3 regions of the Nocardioides sp. 616 genome follow, and region 2 is predicted to be linked to each of the others. Evidence: predicted binding sites of a transcription regulator. Region 2 holds the regulator's gene; each other region holds the start of a gene.

Region 1 (4,687 bases), on a different contig from region 2:
TCCTGCCGTCCCGACCACCAGCACCAGCACCAGCACCAGTGCGAGTGCCGGCATCGGAGTCCGGGGCCAAGCCGCGAGGCGGGTCATCCCCCAACCCTGCCAGTCAGCGCAGCGGGCCGGAAGGACGTAGCTCGTCGGGCAGCCGACATTCACCTGTCACAGGCGCGTAGCGACCGAGATGCCCGACAGGGCCCCGGTCGTGAGACCGAGGCCCTGCTGGGTCGTGCTGTGGTGCGGTGTTGCAGGCGGATCAGAAGTCCATGCCACCCATGCCGCCGGTGGGGTCGCCGCCCATCGGGGCAGCCTTCTCCGGCTTGTCGGCCACGACGGCCTCGGTGGTCAGGAACAGGGCGGCGATCGACGCGGCGTTCTGCAGTGCCGAGCGGGTCACCTTCGCCGGGTCGATGATGCCCTCGGCGATCATGTCGACGTACTCGCCGTTCGCGGCGTTCAGGCCGTGGCCGGGGGTCAGGTTGCGCACCTTCTCCGCCACGACGCCACCCTCGAGACCAGCGTTGATCGCGATCTGCTTGAGCGGGGCCTCGATGGCGACCCGGACGATGTTGGCGCCCGTGGCCTCGTCGCCGACCAGCTCGAGCTTGGTGAACGCCTCGGCACCGGCCTGGACCAGCGCCACGCCACCACCGGCGACGATGCCCTCCTCGACGGCAGCCTTCGCGTTGCGAACGGCGTCCTCGATGCGGTGCTTGCGCTCCTTGAGCTCGACCTCGGTGGCCGCGCCGACCTTGATCACCGCGACACCGCCGGCCAGCTTGGCCAGGCGCTCCTGCAGCTTCTCGCGGTCGTAGTCGGAGTCCGACTTGTCGATCTCGGCGCGGATCTGGTTGACCCGGCCCTCGATCTGGGCGGTGTCACCGGAGCCCTCGACGATGGTGGTCTCGTCCTTGGTGATGACGACCTTGCGGGCCTGGCCCAGCAGCTCGATGCCGGCCGACTCCAGCTTGAGGCCGACCTCCTCGGAGATGACCTGGCCACCGGTGAGGATGGCGATGTCCTGCAGCATGGCCTTGCGGCGGTCACCGAAGCCCGGGGCCTTGACGGCGACGGACTTGAAGGTGCCACGGATCTTGTTCACGACCAGCGTGGACAGGGCCTCGCCGTCGACGTCCTCGGCGATGATGACCAGCGGCTTGCCGGACTGCATGACCTTCTCGAGCAGGGGCAGCAGGTCCTTGACGTTGCTGACCTTGGAGTTGGCGATGAGGATGTAGGGGTCCTCCAGCACGGTCTCCATGCGCTCGGGGTCGGTGACGAAGTAGGCCGAGATGTAGCCCTTGTCGAACCGCATGCCCTCGGTCAGCTCAAGGTCGAGGCCGAACGTGTTCGACTCCTCGACGGTGATGACGCCTTCCTTGCCGACCTTGTCCATCGCCTCGGCGATGATCTCGCCGACGGTGGTGTCAGCAGCGGAGATGCTCGCGGTCGAGGCGATCTGCTCCTTGGTCTCGACGTCCTTGGCCATGGCGAGCAGCTGTGCGGACACAGCGTCGACAGCGGCCTCGATGCCGCGCTTGAGACCCATCGGGTTGGCACCCGCGGCCACGTTGCGCAGGCCCTCGCGGACCATCGCCTGGGCCAGGACCGTGGCGGTCGTCGTGCCGTCACCGGCGACGTCGTCGGTCTTCTTGGCAACTTCCTTGACGAGCTCGGCCCCGATCTTCTCGTACGGGTCCTCCAGCTCGATCTCCTTGGCGATGGACACGCCGTCGTTCGTGATGGTGGGGGCGCCCCACTTCTTCTCAAGCACGACGTTGCGACCCTTGGGGCCGAGCGTGACCTTGACCGCGTCGGCGAGCGTGTTCATTCCACGCTCGAGACCGCGGCGGGCCTCCTCGTTGAAAGCAATCAGCTTAGGCATGACTCCTGCGATTCCTTTGGGAGTTCGGGGGTACGGCGTTGGTGGGTTGCCCGCGACGGACGATCCGGCTGCCCGGCGGACCCTTCCCGCCGGCGCTTCGGACCTCAACGTCACCAGTCCGTGTTTGTCACTCTCATCATAAGAGTGCCAACGTCATGTTTAGCACTCGACCCCGGAGAGTGCAAACGCCACCCCCACGATCCGGGGGTGGCGTTTGCGGGCGTAGGTCGCGGTCAGATCGGCATCTTGAGGAACTGGATGCCCTTCTCGAGCTGGCCGAACGCGGTGACGAAGATCGGAGCAAGCTCAGCACCCGACGTCGCGCAGAAGAAGTAGTCGCCGTCCTCGTTCTCAGTCTTGCGCTTCGACGTAGTGTCGCACCCGGCGGAGTCGCTGTCCGTGGCCACGTCAGCCAGCACCGTCGAGATCCTCTCGCTGCCGCAGTTGTCGGTGGCGGCGTCCCCGAAGCCCACGGTGATGATGAGCGTCCCCTTGTCCTTCGCGGCGTTGGCGACCGCCTTGAGGTTGCTGCACGCTTTCGCCGCGGTCGTGCTGCGCGGCTCGTTGACTCCCATGGTGTCGATCGTGTCGATGACCGTGTTTCCCGTCTGGGTCCTGCTCTCGACCGGAGCACCGTCAGTCTCGAAGATGACGACCTTTCGCACGTCTCCCGGTCGCTTGGCTGCGGCCGACATGGTCTCGAGGTCGTCTGCGTCCCAGAGGTGCTGGACGGCAGAGCGCAGGGGGGCTGCCAGGTGCGTCTTGTAATAGTTGCTGCTCTCCCCCAAGCACTTGACGGCGTTCGCCACCCGGTCCTTGTCGTTCAGCGCGTAGACCTCGCCCACCTTCGTCGAATAGGTGTTGCTGAACCGGGTCGCCATCCACCACCCCTTCTTCATGTCCGCGTCCGAAGGCGAACTCCCCGAGCCAGTCCGGGGCTTGTGGTTGGCAGTGGTGCTGGTCGGACAGGCGGTGCTGGAGAGCAGAGCGGCCGTGGTCGGCTTCGCCGCGGCGGCGTCGATGGTGCCGAGCGCCAAGAAGTGCATGGTCGGATCCATGGTCGTCATCATCGACCGAATGCTGGATCTCAAGTCTGCCAGGTTCGCGCTCATGCTCGGCGTGCGATCGGCGACCACCACGATGTCCAGCGGGTTCGGGGTTTCCGTCCCACAGGACCCCTTGCAGGCGACCGCGACGACGGCTCCGGTATCCCCCTGCTCGAAGCCGATCGCCGGGGCGAAGGCGTAGGGCACGACTTTGGAGTCGGCGACTCGGACGGTGTTGCACTTGATCGAGGCGTCGGACGCCGAGGGGACGCACGGGATGAAGCAGAGCTCGGACGTGCACTTCGTCCCTGCGTACGGCTTCGTCCCCGGCGGCTTGCAGGTCCCGGGGATCTGCGCGTAGTTCGGTGCCGTGCCGGTCGAGGCCACCACGCACCACTGGTCCGCCGTCACGGTGGTCTCGGAGTCAGCCTTCTTGGCCACCGTGTCGACGACGGTCTGGAGGTTGGCCGACGTGGTGGGGAGTGCGAGCGCGCCCGCGTGTGCAGCGATGTCCACGGTGTCCCGCAACTGCTGCTTCGCCGCTACGTTGCTGGCGACGTCGACCCCGATCGCCGCGAGGGCCACGAGCAGAACCACGAGCATCGAAAAGAGGACTGCGTAGGCCCCTCGCTCGTCGCGGCGCCGGCATCGCGTAGAGATCCCGTGAGGGCGGCCAGCCCTGCCCGTGCGATTCATTCGATCCTCATCTCAGCAGTCCGGGTCAGGTTGAAACCGCCCGGGAAAAAGACGCCGACGGGCGTGAGCATCTTGTGGGTGTAGGCAATCGTGACGGTGGCGGTCCCGCCACTCGCCTTATCGGTGTCGTAGGCAGAGCACGGGGCCCCGACCGCCGCGGGGAGAACTGGCGGTTTGCGGCAGGTCACCGAGACGGTGACGTTCGGAGCGCTTCCGACCTGGGCGGTCCCGTTCTTCGCCACGGTCTCGACCTGCAACTTCGTACCGTTCAGGCTCGCCTCGCGCGCGGCGTCGCGGGCAGCGTTGTTGATGATCGACCCACGATTGATCATGTAGCCGAAGTCGATGATGCCGAAGAGGAAAATCATGAAGATCGGCAGGATGAGGGCGAACTCGACCGCAGCCGATCCCCGTTCTCCGCGGTGTCTGGCACGAAACGACATGTGGCTCCCTCAGGCATCGGGCGCAGAGTCCGCGGGCAGCTCTACTACCGACGGGCACGGCGCATCGTCGACACACTAGGAACCCGCCCGTCTGGGCGGAGCGCAAACGGGCCAAGATGGCCCGAACGGTCTAGACCTCGTGGCCGTTCGGAGGGCCCTCCGGATACCGCTCCGCGAGCACCGTCCACTTGTTGGTGCCCTCGCGGTTGTCGCCCTTCTCCAGGATCACCAGGTTGTGGAAGCAGTGCACCGCCTTCACCCACCGGTCGGCGTACGACGGCTCGTGCGGCACGACGTACTCCTCGTGGTTGAGTCCGTCGACGAGGTCCTTGACCAGGTCCATCGTGGTGCCGCGGGCGTGCCGGTCCTCGGCCCCGCCCCACTCGGGCCAGTAGGAGGTCTGGGTGTCCTCGATCGCGTAGACCGCCCCGTCGGGCAGCAGCGGGAAGAGGATCCCGAAGGTCTTCCGGATGTGCTCCGGCACGTGCGAGCCGTCGTCGATGACCACCAGCGGCACACCCTGCTCCTCCACGATCCGACGCAGCACCGCCTCGTCGGTCTGGTCGCCCCGGTAGGTGGTGATCCGATTGCGGTCCACGAACGACTTGTCCTCGATGTCGAGG
Region 2 (4,687 bases):
CAGCGCGGCCACCTCCGAGGTGGAGGCGAGCGGCGCGACCTCGGGAAACCAGGCCCGCCGCGCCTGTTTGGCCGCCTCCCGAGCGGTGGCGGCCCACTTGGCGTGGGACTTCACCGCCCGCTCGCCGCGCCAGACGGCGACGCTGCGGGAGGCCGCCCACGGCACGATGCGGTCGGCACCGACCTCGGTCAGCACCTCGACGGCGAGCTCGCCGCGCTCCCCCTTGGGCAGTGCCTGGACCACCGTGAACCACGGTCCGGCGCGGACCACGCTCTCCCGGTCCTCGACCCGCACCTCCAGAGAGCGCTTGTGGGCCCCGGTGACCTCGCCGGTGACGCGCAGCCCGGCGCCGTCGGTGAGGACGAGCCGCTCGCCGGCGCGCAGCCGACGTACGGCGACGGCGTGGTGGGCCTCGTCCCCGGTCACCTCGACGGTGTCGCCGGGTCGGACGTCGACCAGGGTCGGCACCCAGTGGACCGGCAGGGACACGACAACCCTCAGTGCGCGTTGAAGGCGTCGCGGAGCCGCCCGAAGACGGACTTCTGCGAGTCCTTGACGGTGCCCTCGGGGGACTCCTCGCCGCGGATCGCGGACAGCTCGCGCAGCAGCTCCTCCTGGCGGGCGTCCAGCCGGGTGGGCGTCTCGACGACCGTGGTGACGATCAGGTCACCGCGGCCACCGCGCAGCCCCGGGACGCCGAACCCGCGGATCACCTGCTCGGCACCGGACTGAGTGCCGGCCGGCACCTCGAGGTCGAAGGTGGTGCGCAGGTCGGGGTCCTCGGAGGCCAGGTCTGCCTCCAGCAGCGGCAGGGACAGGCTCGTGCCGAGCGCCGCGGCCGTCATCGGCACCGAGACGGTGCAGTGCAGGTCGTTCCCGTTCCGGATGAAGGTGGCGTGCTCGGCCACCCTGATCTCCACGTAGAGGTCGCCGGCTGGCCCGCCACCGGGGCCGACCTCACCCTGTCCGGCGAGCTGCACCCGCGTGCCGTCGTCGACGCCCGGCGGGATCTTCACGTTGAGGGTGCGACGCGACCGGACCCGGCCGTCGCCACTGCACTCGCGGCACGGGTCGGGGATGATCGTGCCGAAGCCGCGGCAGGCCGCGCACGGGCGCAGGGTCCTGATCTCGCCGAGGAACGAGCGCTGCACGTGGGCCACCTCGCCGGCTCCGCGGCAGGTCTCGCAGGGCACCGGTGTGCTGCCGGGTGCCGCGCCTTCCCCGTGACACGCGGTGCAGACCACGGCCGTGTCCACCTTGATCTCGCGCGTGACGCCGAAGGCCGCCTCCGCCAACTCGACCTCGAGGGCGATGAGGGCGTCCTGGCCGCGCCGGGTGCGGGGGCGCGGACCGCGGCCACCGGCCTGGGCCCCGGGGGCGCCGCCACCGAAGAAGGCGTCCATGATGTCGGTGAACGAGAAGCCCGCCCCCTGGCTGAACCCGCCGGCGCCGCCGGCGCCGAAGGGGTCGCCACCGCGGTCGTAGTAGGCCCGCTTCTGCGGGTCCGACAGCACCTCGTAGGCGGCCGAGACCTCCTTGAACTTCTCCTGCGTCTCCGGATCGGGGTTGACGTCCGGGTGCAGCTGCCTGGCCAGCCGGCGGTAGGCCTTCTTGATGGCGTCGCCGTCGGCATCGCGGGCGACACCGAGCAGCTCGTACAGGTCCTGGCTCACACTTCGTCCTTCTCGTCCGTCATCTGTATGTGCATGGGGGCTCAGGCCTCGTCGAGGATGCGCGACACGTAGCGCGCGACAGCCCTGACGGCCGCCATCGTCCCGGGATAGTCCATTCGCGTGGGCCCCACGATGCCCAGGCTCGCGAGCGCGTCGGGACCGGCACCGTAGCCGGTCGCGACCACGCTGGTCGCCGCCAGCTCGCTGTAGGGGCCCTCTGCTCCGATGCGCACCGTGACGGCGCCGCCACTGGTCGCCTCACCGAGCAGCTTGAGCAGCACCACGTGCTCCTCCAGGGCCTCCAGCAGAGGACGCACAGCGGTCTCGAAGCTGTCGCCGTAGCGGGCCAGGTTGGCCGCACCGCCCACCGCGACCCGCTGGTCGCTGCGGTGGTCCGACATGGCCTCGACCAGGGCGTCGACGACGGCGGTGACCAACGGCCGTTCCCGCTCCGCGACCTCGTCGGGCAGGGCGGCGAGCGCGGTTCCGGCATCGGCGATCCGCTGGCCGCCGGCGGCCCCGTTCACCCGGGTGCGCAGCTCCGCGAGCAGCTCGTCGTCCAGCGCCAGCCCTTCGGTGTCCACCAGTCGCTGCTCCACGCGGCCGGTGGACAGGATCAGCACCACGAGCAGGCGGGTGGGCGCCAGCGCGACCACCTCGACGTGGCGGACGGTGCTGCGCGAGAGTGTGGGGTACTGCACCACTGCCACCTGGCGGGTGAGCTGGGACAGGGTCCGCACGGAGCGCTGCACCACGTCGTCCAGGTCGACGGCGCCGTCGAGGAAGGTCGAGATCGCGCGCCGCTCCGCGGCGCTCATCGGCTTCACCGTGGTGAGCCGGTCCACGAACAGGCGGTAGCCCTTGTCGGTGGGCACCCGACCAGCGCTGGTGTGAGGCTGGTGGATGAAGCCCTCGTCCTCCAGTGCCGCCATGTCGTTGCGCACCGTGGCCGGAGACACGCCGAGACCGTGACGTTCCACCAGCGCCTTGGAGCCCACGGGCTCCTCGGTCGCCACGTAGTCCTCCACGATGGCACGCAGGACGGCGAGCTTGCGGTCCTCCGACACTGGGTCACTCCTCGTCGAGATCATGGGGCGGGCAGGGCACGGGACCGGTAAGCCCTGACATTGGCACTCCGAACCCGCGAGTGCCAAGTCTACTAGGCGCGCCACGCGGGACTAGGCTCGCCACCATGGCTGACTTCACCGAGGTGGCACACCGGGTCTGGGTCGCCCGCTACGAGTGGTTCGACGCGAACGTGACGGTGGTGGCGGGCGACCGGGGGTTGGTGGTGGTGGACACCCACGGCTCGACCACCGCAGGACGTGCCGTCGTGGACGACGTACGTCGGCTCGGGGTCGGCGAGGTGACCGCCGTCGTCAACACGCACTGGCACTTCGACCACACCTTCGGCAACGAGGCATTCCGCGAGGCGTACGGCGCCCTTCCCGTGCACGCCCATGAGGAGGCCCTCGCCGAGCTCGCATCCGGCGCCGCCCGGGTGCGCGAGCGGTACGCCGCCTCCGACGACCCGCACCGTGACGACGTCCTGGCCACGAACGTGGTGCTGCCCACCGACACTTTCTCGTCGGTCCGCGTCCTGGACCTCGGCGACCGGACACTCGAGCTCGTCCACCCCGGGCGGGGCCACACCGCCGGGGACCTGGTGGTGCGGGTGCCCGACGTCGACCTGCTCCTGGCCGGTGACCTCGTGGAGCAGTCGGCCGCCCCGTCGTACGGCCCCGACTCGTGGCCCTTCGAGTGGCCCCTGGCGCTGGACGTCGTGCTGAGCCTGACGACCTCGCGCTCTGTGGTGGTGCCCGGGCACGGGGCACCGGTGGACCGTGAGTTCGTCGAGCAGCAGCGTGCGGAGGTCGGCATCGTGGCCGAGACCATCCGCGACCTCGCCGGCCGCGGCGTAGCCGTGACCGGGGCTCTGGCCGCGGCCGAGTGGCCGTTCCCCGCCGAAGGCCTGGCGAACGCCGTCACCCGCGGCTACGAGCAGCTCCCGCGCAGCCAGAAGCGCCTGCCGCTCGTCTGAGTGCGCCAGGCGACGACCGGGTCGGTGCGGCGGACCTGCCGTGCCGCCACGGCGGCGCATCTGCGCAGTTCGGGCCGTGTGGTGAGAGGCCGTGTGGTGAGAGCAGGCGCCGGCGCGTGCGGCGTACGCCGGGTGGGTACCGAACCTCATGACCCAACCTCCCGAGATGCCCGACGCCCCCTCGAGCAGCGGTGACGCCACCGCCGACGACGAGAACGGCACCGCCCCCGAGCAGCCCAGCCTGGCCGGGGTCGACGACGACCAGCTGCCGGAGGACCTGCGGCCCGAGGAGAACCCGCTGGCCCGGCCCCTGGACACGGACGACCCCACCACCCGCAGTCGCGAGGAGCTGGACCTGCTCGGGGACGAGGGACAGGAGCCCGGGCAGTCCTGAGCCGCTCCCCGGCGCGTCGGCGTCGCCCGGGGTGACCGGGTGCCTAGCGTTGGCGGGTGCCTTCCTCCACTGATCGCCCCACTGACCGATACGGCTCCGACGTCCTCGCCACCGACTGGCGCAAGCCCAAGCGCGGCCGCGCCGCCGAGCACGCCGCGAAGCTGGGTCTGGTGGTGGAGGAGGTGACGACCCAGTGGTGCGGGGAGATCGTGGCGATCGACCGTGACCTGCGCACGCTGACCCTGGAGGACCGGCGCGCCAAGCGACGCACCTTCCCGATGGGGCCGGGCTTCCTCCTCGAGGGCGCGCCGGTGGTCCTCACTCCCCCGGTCCAGGTCGCCGCCCCCGCCAAGGCGACCCGGACGGCCTCGGGGTCGGTCGCCGTCCACGGGGTGAAGGCCCGGGTGGCCCGGCAGAGCCGGATCTTCGTGGAGGGCCGGCACGACGCCGAGCTGGTGGAGAAGGTCTGGGGTGACGACCTGCGGATCGAGGGGGTCGTGGTGGAGTTCCTGGGAGGCGTCGACGACCTCGCCGACCACCTGCTCGACTTCAAGCCGGGACCAGACCGTCGAGTGGGGG
Region 3 (4,687 bases), on a different contig from region 2:
GTGCGGCCGATCCCACGATCGGTACCCGGGCCGCCTCGTCCGAGCCGGCGCTGGTGGCCGAGCAGGTGCTGGCGGCGGCGCGGGGCTATGCCGACGCCGGGCTCGTCAGCACCCTCAAGCACTTCCCGGGCCACGGCTCGGTGCGGGAGGACAGCCACGTCACGCTCCCGGTGCAGCCGCGCAGCCTGGCGCAGCTGCAAGGGCGTGACCTGGTCCCGTTCCGGGACGCCGTCGCGGCCGGCAGCTCCTCGGTGATGGTGGGCCACCTGGACGTGCGCGCGGTGGACCCGGGCGTGCCCGCCTCGCTGTCGAGGGACGTGGTGACGGGGCTGCTGCGCACCGACCTCGGCTTCGACGGCCTGGTGGTCACCGACTCCCTCGCGATGGCTGCGGTCACCCGGTCCTACGGACCGGCGCGGGCGGCGGTGCGTGCCCTGCGTGCGGGGGCCGACGTGCTGCTGATGCCGGCCGACCCGGTCGCGGCCCGGGACGGCATCGTGGCCGCCGTACGACGGGGCGACCTGACCCGGCGCCGCCTCGAGCAGGCCGCGGCCCGGCAGGTGGCCCTGCTGCTGCACCACCGCGACGCCCGCGGGGCCCCACCCGGGAGTGCCCGCCCCCAGGCGCTGGCCTGGTCCCGGGCCGCGGTGACGGTGATGTCCCGCACGTGCCAGGGCCGGTTGGTGGGCAGCCGGGTGCAGCCGGTCGGAGACCGGGACGTGGTCGCTGCCTTCACCGCGGCGGCGCGGTCGGCAGGGCTGCGCGTCGGTCCTCGCGGAACGCGGGTCGCCCTGCTCCGGAGCGCCTCGACGTCCGTACGGTCGGACGTCGCCGTGGCAGTCGGGGCGCCCTGGGTCCTGGCCGGGTCGCGGGCGCGTCACCTGGTCGCCACCTATGGCAACACTCCGGGCGCGATGCGCGCGCTGGTGGAGGTGCTCCTGGGTCGGCGTCCCGCCCCGGGGCGGGTGCCGGTGGAGGTCGCCGACGTCCCTGCTCGTGGCTGCTGAGCCGAGGCTGCTGAACCGAGGCCGGGGCCGGATCAGAAGGGGCGCACCAGCAGGGCCTTGCCAGCGCCCGCGACCCGGGTCAGGACCACGGTCGCCTCCTCCTCGCCCGTCAGGGCCAGTCGCTTGCGCAGCTGCTCGGGGATGATGTCGACCCCGCGCTTCTTGATGGTGATCGGGCCGATGTTGCGCTCCACCAGCGCCTGGCGCAGCAGCTTCTCCTTGAAGGGCAGCTCGTCGAGCACGTAGTAGCTGCGCATGAAGGGGCTGCGGAAGGACTTGTCGGAGGTGACGTAGGCGATGTGCTCGTCCAGCAGGCCGCCGTCGACCCCGGCGGCGACCGCGGTGACGAGCCCGGCCCGGATCACGGCACCGTCCGGCTCGTAGAGGTGGGCGCCGAGCTCGCGGACCGGTCGCTCCCGGCCGGCGTAGGGGTCGTCCTCGGAGGTCAGCGACGCCAGCCCGCCGCCGGTGATCACCGTCGCCCGGTGTCGGGTGGTGGCCAGCCCCGGCGACCAGAGCGCGGCCTCCTTGACCTCCCCGTGGTCGCTGACCCACTCGGCCTCGACGCCCTCGGGCACCAGGGTGTGCGGGATCCCGGGTGCCACCTTGACCACTGCGGTCCTGCGCAGCAGGTCCTCGACGAAGGGCCACGGCGGGGTCCAGCCGTGCTCGTCGAAGACGCGGCCACGTGCTCCGCGGCGCGCCGGGTCGGCGAAGACCGCGCCGAAGCCGTCGAGCTCCAAGGTGGTGGCGTCCACCGCCATCACCGCCCCGGCGAGCCCGAGCGCGGCCAGGTTCGCCTCCGCCATGGCCACGCGCACCGGGTCGGAGTCCACGCCGGCAGCCGTCAGCCCGGCCCTGGCGAAGGCGAGCAGGTCGCCGCCGATGCCGCAGCCCAGGTCCACCACCGAGCTGGGCTGGGCAGCTGCCAGCCGGGCGGCGCGGTGGTCGGCGACCCGGCGCCGGGTGGACTGCTCCAGGGCGTCCGGGGTGAAGTACAGGCGGACGGCCTCGTCACCGAACTTCGGCACCGCCCGGACCCGGAGCTGCACCTGGGTGAGAGCGGCGCTGGACCGCTCGGGGTCCGGCTCGATCTTGCGCACCGCGGCCGCGGCACGCAGCGGATCGCCGTCCACGTCGGCGTAGGCATGGGTGGCCCGGTCGAGCAGTCGCTGGCCGGCGTCGGTGAGCAGCCAGCGGAAGGTGTCTAGGTCCACCTGACCATCCTGTCAGCGTCGGGGCCTGCTGGCACTCGATCGGGGGGAGTGCTAACGTGAGCACTGGCACTCTCCCAGTGAGTGTGCCAGCGCCGGGACCGACCCGCGACCCCCGCGACGGCACGGGTCCTGACCGGCGAAGCAGACATTGCACGACATTGCACGACAGTGGAACCAGACAGCGCATCACAGCACCGTGCAGACGCACGGGTGCACCCGAACAACGTGGAGAAAGTGGAGGTCGACACTGTGTCGGTCAACATCAAGCCCCTCGAGGACCGCATCGTCGTCAAGCCCCTCGACGCCGAGCAGACCACGGCCTCTGGCCTGGTCATCCCGGACACCGCCAAGGAGAAGCCCCAGGAGGGCGAGGTCGTGGCCGTGGGCCCCGGTCGCTTCAACGAGGACGGCGACGAGCGCATCCCCATGGACATCTCCGTGGGCGACAAGGTCATCTACAGCAAGTACGGCGGCACCGAGGTGAAGTACTCCGGCGAGGAGTTCCTCATCCTGTCGGGCCGCGACGTGCTGGCCATCGTTTCCTGATCTTCTGCCCGGGCGCCGCGCGCAGGCGTGCCAGTGATGGCACCCGCTGCGCGGCGTCCGGGCATTCCCCTTCCTAAGGAGCCACATGCCCAAGATCCTTGAGTTCGACGAGAACGCTCGTCGCGCCCTCGAGCGCGGAGTCGACAAGCTTGCCAACACCGTCAAGGTGACGCTCGGCCCCAAGGGCCGCTACGTCGTCCTGGACAAGAAGTGGGGCGCGCCGACCATCACCAACGACGGTGTCACCGTCGCCCGTGAGATCGAGCTCGACGACCCGTTCGAGAACCTTGGTGCCCAGCTCACCAAGGAGGTCGCCACCAAGACCAACGACGTCGCCGGTGACGGCACCACGACCGCCACCGTGCTGGCCCAGGCGATGGTCCACGAGGGCCTGCGCGCCGTGGCCGCCGGAGCCAACCCGATGAGCCTCAAGCGGGGCATGGACGCCGCGGCCGAGGCCGTCGGCGACGCCCTGCGTGAGGCGGCCCGTGAGGTCGAGACCCGTGAGGACATGGCCTCGGTGGCCACGATCTCCAGCCGCGACGCTCACATCGGCGACCTCCTGGCCCAGGCCTTCGACAAGGTCGGCAAGGACGGCGTGATCACGGTCGAGGAGTCCAACACCATGGGCACCGAGCTGGAGTTCACCGAGGGGATGCAGTTCGACAAGGGCTACATCTCGGCCTACTTCGTCAGCGACCCCGAGCGGATGGAGGCCGTCCTCGACGACCCCTACATCCTGCTCGTCCAGGGCAAGATCTCCTCGGTCTCGGAGCTGCTCCCGCTGCTGGAGAAGGTGATCGCTGCCGGCAAGCAGCTGTTCATCCTGGCCGAGGACGTGGAGGGCGAGGCGCTCTCCACCCTGGTGGTCAACAAGATCCGCGGCACCTTCAACGCGGTCGCGGTCAAGAGCCCCGCGTTCGGCGACCGCCGCAAGGCCATGATGCAGGACATCGCCACCCTCACCGGTGGTCAGGTCGTCGCGCCCGAGGTTGGGCTCAAGCTCGACCAGGTCGGCCTCGAGGTGCTGGGCCAGGCCCGTCGCGTCGTGGTCACCAAGGACAACACCACCATCATCGACGGTGCCGGTGACGCGACCGAGGTCGAGGGCCGCGTCAACCAGATCAAGGCCGAGATCGAGTCCAGCGACTCCGACTGGGACCGCGAGAAGCTCCAGGAGCGTCTGGCCAAGCTCGCCGGTGGCGTGTGCGTGATCAAGGTCGGTGCACACACCGAGGTGGAGCTGAAGGAGAAGAAGCACCGCATCGAGGACGCCGTGTCCGCGACGCGTGCCGCGATCGAGGAGGGCATCGTCGCCGGCGGTGGCTCCGCCCTCGTCCACGCGGTGTCGGTGCTCGAGGACAACCTCGGTCTCACCGGTGACGAGGCGATGGGCGTGCGGATCGTTCGCAACTCCGCCGACGAGCCGCTGCGCTGGATCGCCGAGAACGGTGGGGTCAACGGCTACGTCGTCACCACCAAGGTTCGCGAGCTCGGGGTGGGCAACGGCTACAACGCCGCCACCGACGAGTACGGCGACCTGGTCGCCCAGGGTGTCCTGGACCCGGTCAAGGTCACCCGCTCGGCGCTGGTCAACGCCACCTCCATCGCAGCCATGCTGCTCACCACCGAGGTGCTCATCGTGGAGAAGCCCGAGGACGAGGACGAGGCCCCCGCAGCTGCGGGCCACGGACACGGCCACGGCCACTGAGCAGTCAGCACCACGCACCACGCACCACGCACCACCACGAAGGGTCGGATCGCCTCGCAGGCGGTCCGGCCCTTCGGCCGTTCCTGGGCCGATCGGGCGCTCAGGCGTGCTCAGGCGTGAGGGGCCGAGCCATCCGGGCAGTGGTCCTCCGGCAGGTCCCGCTCCACGCCGTCCCGGAGCCAGATGATCCCGCCGTGGCAGCCGTA

What was found. Region 2 encodes HrcA, which represses chaperone genes, less so after heat shock. Its sites were predicted from a motif close to TTGGCACTCGNNNNNNNCGAGTGCCAA; they were not measured.
Region 1: groL (chaperonin GroEL) is a predicted target of HrcA. The motif match lies at 2,004-2,030, and genes of this name have one in related genera.
Region 3: groES (co-chaperone GroES) is a predicted target of HrcA. The motif match lies at 2,253-2,279, and genes of this name have one in related genera.

What each region holds. Positions count from the first base shown of each region.
Region 1 covers NZ_POAG01000012.1:1,047-5,733, reverse strand. Annotated here, with positions in the region: gene C5H89_RS04525 (alpha/beta fold hydrolase) at 1-87, opposite strand, end outside; gene groL (chaperonin GroEL) at 251-1,879, opposite strand; gene C5H89_RS04515 (vWA domain-containing protein) at 2,113-3,528, opposite strand; gene C5H89_RS04510 (TadE/TadG family type IV pilus assembly protein) at 3,618-4,064, opposite strand; gene C5H89_RS04505 (methyltransferase) at 4,195-4,687, opposite strand, start outside.
Region 2 covers NZ_POAG01000011.1:45,067-49,753, forward strand. Annotated here, with positions in the region: gene C5H89_RS04070 (16S rRNA (uracil(1498)-N(3))-methyltransferase) at 1-489, opposite strand, end outside; gene dnaJ (molecular chaperone DnaJ) at 498-1,673, opposite strand; gene hrcA (heat-inducible transcriptional repressor HrcA) at 1,715-2,740, opposite strand; gene C5H89_RS04085 (MBL fold metallo-hydrolase) at 2,866-3,714, shown strand; gene C5H89_RS04090 (hypothetical protein) at 3,881-4,108, shown strand; gene C5H89_RS04095 (DUF3097 domain-containing protein) at 4,165-4,687, shown strand, end outside.
Region 3 covers NZ_POAG01000012.1:119,227-123,913, forward strand. Annotated here, with positions in the region: gene C5H89_RS05100 (glycoside hydrolase family 3 N-terminal domain-containing protein) at 1-1,007, shown strand, start outside; gene C5H89_RS05105 (methyltransferase domain-containing protein) at 1,040-2,224, opposite strand; gene groES (co-chaperone GroES) at 2,474-2,770, shown strand; gene groL (chaperonin GroEL) at 2,856-4,481, shown strand; gene C5H89_RS05120 (hypothetical protein) at 4,592-4,687, opposite strand, start outside.